Regions from separate parts of the Marinoscillum luteum genome, predicted to be linked through region 1. Evidence: riboswitches for the same ligand, from Rfam matches in the RefSeq annotation. Region 1 holds a riboswitch; the other holds the start of a gene.
What was found. Region 1 has a riboswitch for thiamine pyrophosphate ahead of ACHKAR_RS17020 (TonB-dependent receptor). Riboswitches for the same ligand answer to the same signal wherever they lie in the genome.
Positions count from the first base shown of each region.

Region 2: it holds a riboswitch for thiamine pyrophosphate, as region 1 does, so the genes downstream of both, ACHKAR_RS14140 (class I SAM-dependent methyltransferase) here and ACHKAR_RS17020 (TonB-dependent receptor) in region 1, are expected to answer to the same signal.

Region 1 is NZ_JBIPKE010000019.1:458,849-462,003, forward strand. Features, by position in the region: gene ACHKAR_RS17020 (TonB-dependent receptor) at 1-1,576, opposite strand, end outside; TPP riboswitch at 1,625-1,735, opposite strand; gene ACHKAR_RS17025 (AAA family ATPase) at 1,752-2,270, opposite strand; gene pnuC (nicotinamide riboside transporter PnuC) at 2,267-2,866, opposite strand; gene guaB (IMP dehydrogenase) at 2,954-3,155, shown strand, end outside.
Region 2 is NZ_JBIPKE010000018.1:107,922-111,076, forward strand. Features, by position in the region: gene acs (acetate--CoA ligase) at 1-1,715, shown strand, start outside; TPP riboswitch at 1,770-1,865, shown strand; gene ACHKAR_RS14140 (class I SAM-dependent methyltransferase) at 1,953-2,660, shown strand; gene ACHKAR_RS14145 (AIR synthase-related protein) at 2,657-3,155, shown strand, end outside.

The DNA.
Region 1 (3,155 bases):
TGTGATAATCCAGCATTCTGACCTGTGCATCTGCAAAGAGGTTCACTTTTGGAGCTACCTGATAGTTTCCTTTCAGGTAAACATTGAAATCGGTCTTCATTCCGAAATTGTCATAATAACGATCCCGAATGGCACTGGTACTGGCATATTGTGCCCAGATGATTTCACCAAAATGATCCCCATCATATTTGTTCCAGGCACCTCCAAAAGACAAATCCCATTTCTCCTTAGTGTAGTTAGCTGAAAAGGTGAATCCATAAAAGTCGTTGTCCAGCCATCTGCGACGAATCAGGTCTGTGGATGTGATGGTGCTGTCGCCAATCACTACCTCCGGCAACGCGTAGTCCGCCAGGTCATCATCCGCTCTGTACTGCTCATAGTACCCACGTCCGTAGGTATAGTGCAGGGCTCCGTTCACATTGAAATTAGGATTGAAAACATGACTTAAATGGAGCTGATAGTGGTCTTGCTGATAGTTGTCCACTTCATTGTCATACTGATAGTAGTTGTAGGTGCGTCCTGAGTTGAGCAGATTATCCGCCTGTTCGTCGGAGAGTCCATTGTTGGCAATGACCTCCATCATCCCGTCCACGTCATTGTTCAGCCGGGCCTCAGGAGTACCCCACCAGGCCTGATAAGTCACTTCCTTGCCTGCAAAAACCACAGCTTTCACGGTAGTCTTATCTCCATAGTACCCGCCAGACAGGTAGTAAGACTTCAGATCGGCCGATGCACGATCCAGGTATCCGTCAGAGGATATCTGTGACAATCGCCCCTGAAAAGCCCATTTTTTGTTAATCAGACCGGTATTCATTTCTACCGTGTGTTTCCAGGTATTGAATGACCCAAAACTATTGTCCACTTTGGCGTAAGCCTCCTGAGAAGGCATGTCCGTTTGCAGGTTTACGGAAGCACCGAAGGCTGCCGCACCATTGGTGGACGTACCCACCCCACGCTGAATCTGAATGTTGTTGACAGAAGAGGCCATGTCCGGCATGTTTACCCAAAACGTACCATGCGATTCCGAATCATTGATCGGCACACCATTTACGGTCACGTTGATTCGTGTGGGGTCGCTCCCCCGGATCCTGATCCCTGTATAGCCTACACCATTTCCTGCATCGGAGGTCACCACCATAGAGGGCGTATGTTGTAGGATAAAAGGCAGGTCCTGGCCCATGTTTCGTCCCTCTATCTCCTTGTTAGAAATGTTTGAAAAAGTGGTGGGTGTTTTCTCATTGGCCCGGGTTGCGTAAACAAAAACCTCCTCGCCTTTAATCACATTCTCATTCAGCGAAATCTCCAGAGAAACGTTTTGATTCACCTCCAATACTTTCGTGTAGGTTTCGTAGCCCACAAAAGAAACACTCAACTCAAAAGTACCCGCTGGCACCTTGCTCAACATAAAAAAACCATCCCAATCTGTAGAGGTGGCATACTTAGACTGGTTCAGCCATACGTTGGCTCCGGGCAAAGATTCACCCGCTTCGGTGACCACCTTGCCATCCACAGTGAACTGACCAAACGCACTGAATACAGCGGTCATTGCCAGCATTGACATCCAAAAAACTTTCATTTTAAATTGTTGTTAACATTTAACCATACGGAAAGCGGGGAACTTCCCTACTGGTTTATCATACTTCCCTACGCCGGCATTATCCGGATCAGGTTATTTGGGTATGATCTCAGCCCGATAGACTCTTTTAGAATCCGTAAGGCACCCCTTTTGTAGCCGCAAACTTAGGCCAAAACTATTTGTTGAAGAAATCCTCGATTAAATCCTGAGCACATTTGACCCTGATGTCTTCGATCCCTGATACAATGGCATACGGCAGGTCATGCTCCTTCAGGTAGGTTTCGTATACATCAAAAAAGTGCTTTCTCAGCTTGGGGTGCTCACGCTGCGGATCAGGCCGCCAAATCAAGTCTATATTACCCAGCAGGTAAAAATCGTACTGGCGCCTCTCCAACTCCTCCAGTATCCAGGGGTCGGCTTCACCATACTTGTGCTCACTCCAGACCTTCATCACAATGAGGTTGGTATCACAAAAAAGATACCCACTGGCCTGCTCGGCCTTATCATCTTCCCAGGCCATCTGGCCCTGCGCTATATGCAGAAGATCCTCTTTTTGGTATTCTCCCTCTAGTCTGTCCAGATAAAAACGAGCGTACTCTGGCACCCATTCGGTATCGTAAATCCGTGCCAGATGCTGGCACAACTCACTTTTCCCGGTAGACTCGGGACCAATTATCGCTATCTTTCTGATCATGACTTAAGCAACGTTTTTCTCCATGAAAAATACCCCCAGGTGGCCAGTACTGTAAACACAAAAAACTGAAAAGCTGTAAATGGCAATCCTTTATACAAGTAAAGCGGCACCGAAATAATATCTGCAATGATCCAGGCAATCCAGTTCTCAATTTTCTTTTCGGCCATCAGCCACATACCTACCAGGGCAAATGATGAGGTAATGGAATCCCAGTTGGGCACATCGCTATCGGTGAAGTAAACCAAAACGGTCCTGATCACAATGAAAGACACAATGAAGAACAAAATACTGATCACATTTTGCTTTTTGTTATTACTTGTAATAGGAATCTGCGGCTTATTCTCGCTATCGGTCCAATGATACCAGCCATACACACTCATCACAAAATAATATCCATTAATACCCATATCGGCATAGAGCTTATATTCAAGTGTGAGGTAGATATAAATCAGCACGGACACGATACCGGTGGGGTACACCAAAATATTTTCCTGCTTGGAATACCACACACTCAACAACCCAAAAAACACCGCTACAGCTTCCAGCCATGTAGTCTGATACATCTGTTCCAGTAGCTGCGAGAAGAATTCATTCATGCCTGTAAATTATAAATCACATTAAGTTTCGCAATCTCTATAAGACCAGTTAATTTTGCCCGGCAAATAATAACAAATATTGTTTGCATGAATCTCGACGATAAATTCCTCTTTGAAGCACTAACCTATGATGATGTGCTTCTCCTTCCAGGTTACTCTGAAATCCTCCCCAGAGATACCGACACTTCCACCAGAATTACCCGCAATATTAGGCTGAATATCCCACTTGTGTCCGCTGCTATGGATACAGTGACCGAAGCTGAGCTGGCTATTGCTATGGCGCTGGAAG
Region 2 (3,155 bases), on a different contig from region 1:
TCACAGAAAATATCCTCGATCGTCATTTGTTCATCATGGGGGATAGGCCGGCCATCATCTGGGAACCCAATGAGCCGGGAGATGAGGTCGTCACCCTTACCTATAGGGAGCTCTATCATCAGGTTTGCCAGTTTGCCAATGCTCTCAAGGCACAGGGAGTGCAAAAGGGTGATCGGGTGATTATCTATATGCCCATGGTGCCTGAGGCTGCTGTGGCTATGCTCGCGTGTGCCCGGATCGGGGCGGTACACTCAGTAGTGTTTGCCGGATTTTCCTCCACAGCTGTAGCAGATCGAATCAACGACTGTGAGGCTAAAATGGTGCTGACCTCAGATGGAAACTACAGAGGAGCCAAGAGCATAGGAGTAAAAAGTGTGGTGGATGAGGCCCTGGAAAAGTCTACCTCAGTGGAGAAAGTGATTGTATTCAAAAGAACAGGTACCGAGGTGACCATGAAGGAGGGACGGGATATTTGGTGGGATGATGCCATCAAGGGCCAGCCCCTGGATTGCCCGGCAGAGGAAATGGACGCAGAGGATATGCTCTTTATCCTTTATACCTCCGGATCCACAGGTAAGCCCAAAGGGGTGGTGCACACCTGTGGTGGCTACATGGTCTATACCTATTACTCTTTTGTGAATGTGTTTCAGTATAATGTGGGTGATGTATACTGGTGTACAGCAGATGTCGGGTGGATCACCGGGCATTCTTACATCGTATATGGCCCGTTGTTGGCTGGTGCTACCACACTCATGTTCGAAGGAGTACCTACCTATCCGCATGTTGGTCGTTTTTGGGAGGTCATCGATAAGCACAAGGTCAACCAGTTTTATACAGCGCCTACGGCCATTCGTGCGCTGCAGGCCTACGGGTTGGAGCCGCTGGAGCCGTACAAGATGGACACTCTGAAGGTGATAGGATCCGTAGGGGAGCCTATCAATGAGGAGGCCTGGCACTGGTACCACGATCATGTGGGTAAAGGAAACTGCCCCTTGGTAGACACCTGGTGGCAAACGGAAACCGGAGGTATCATGATAGCGCCCATCGCTGGTGTGACCCCCAACAAACCCGCGCATGCCTCATTGCCACTGCCTGGGGTGCAGCCAATCATTGTTGATACCGAGGGAAAGGAGCTTCATGGAAACAATGTGGAGGGAAACCTATGTATCAAGTTTCCATGGCCCGGTATGATCAGAACAACCTATGGGGATCATGATCGATGCAAACAGACCTATTTTTCCACTTACAAGGGACTTTACTTTACAGGAGATGGAGCCAAGAGGGACCATGATGGCTATTTGAGAATCCTGGGTCGTGTGGATGATGTGATCAATGTGTCCGGTCACAGAATGGGTACTGCCGAAGTAGAAAATGCCATCAATGAGCATCCTAAGGTGATCGAGTCCGCTGTGGTGGGCTACCCTCATGATGTGAAAGGTCAGGGGATTTATGCCTACGTGATCTGTGACATGGAAGGCCGCTCAGAAGAGAGTTTGAAAAATGAAATCAGGGAAACCGTGAGCAAGATTATCGGGCCAATTGCCAAGCCTGATAAGGTGCAGATAGTTCCCGGACTGCCTAAAACCCGCTCTGGTAAAATCATGCGCAGGATTCTCAGAAAGGTAGCTTCAGGAGAAGCAGATCAGTTAGGTGACACTTCCACCCTGCTCAATCCTGAGGTGGTAGAGGCCATTGTCAAAGGAGCAAGTAAATAAATTGATGGAAAGGAGCCGGATTCCTTTTTGGTTCTGGTTTTAGCATATAGATTTGAAGTAACCACGGGGTGCCGTTATTCGGCTGAGATGATACCCGTTGAACCTGATCTGGGTAATGCCAGCGTAGGAATATCGGTTGACTCGTAGTAAGATTATAAAGTCATTAGTATAAACCGTATTGTCCACGCATGCCTGGACGGTACGGTTTTTTTTATTCCATTTTTTAAAAATGATGAGATGGCTTTTGATGAGTTAGTAAAACAGAACCTGACCAATTGGCAGGGCAGAAAAGAGTGGTTTTTCAACCGCGAACACACCGATACCTATGAGCTCTGGTACGAGGGGCGGTATAAGCGTGCTGAGATTTTTCAGAAAAAAATTATTGCGGATCGGCTTCAAAAGGACCCCAGGGTGAAGACACTTCTCGAGTTTGGATGTGGGACCACACGATTCACCAGGTGGTGGCACGAGATTGGGATAGAGGCTACCGGTGGTGATTTGAGTCCCTTCATGCTGGCTCAGGGCAGACAGCTCTTCGGAGGTGACCTGGTGCTGGCAGACTCTCATCACATGCCCTTTCGTGACAACACCTTCGATGCGGTGGCCTTCATTACCACTTTTGAATACTATAAAGACCCGGTGAAGGTGATTAGGGAGGCAGCACGTGTAGGCAAGCACGGGATAGTATTCGGGATGATGAACCGAAATACGCCCAAATATGTGCGCCGCAGGATGCAGCAGATGGTTGGTAAGAATCCTTTTTATGTAACAGCCAATTTTTACACTCCAAAATCATTGCTCAAAGTGATTGATATAGCACTCCAAGGGGAAGATTATACGGTAGAATGGCAGTGTACAGGATTGCCCAAGTGGTTTCCCGTACAGGAATGGCATGTGCCAGTAGGTGATTTTTTTGGTGTTTATGTCAAAAGGAATCAACCATGATTTCAGGATTTCCGGATACGGGCAAAATCCAGGAGGATTTTCTCAAAAGTCACGTTTTCCCATCCACCGGGGCTGTGAGACAGGAGGTGGTAAGCGGCCCTCAATATGGTGTGGATGTAAGTGTCATAGCGCTTCATGGGGGGCAGTCACTCGTCACGGCTACTGACCCTGCCACTTTAATTCCAACGCTCGGGTTGCAGGAATCGGCATGGTTGACGGTTCATTTGGTGGCATCAGATCTGGCCACAGCAGGGTGTTTGCCTCAGTACGCTCAGTTTTGTCTCAACTTACCGGAAACCCTCACAGCGGCTGAGTTTCACTCCTATTGGAACCACATCAGTACTTATTGTGATCAGCTGGGAGTGGCCATTACTGGAGGGCATACGGGAAGGATCACTGGACAAAATATCACCATTTCAGGAGGAGTGACCATGATGAGTACTATGCCCTCGGAAGAGGTTTTGTTGAGTCGGATGGCTCGTCCTGGCGATAGCC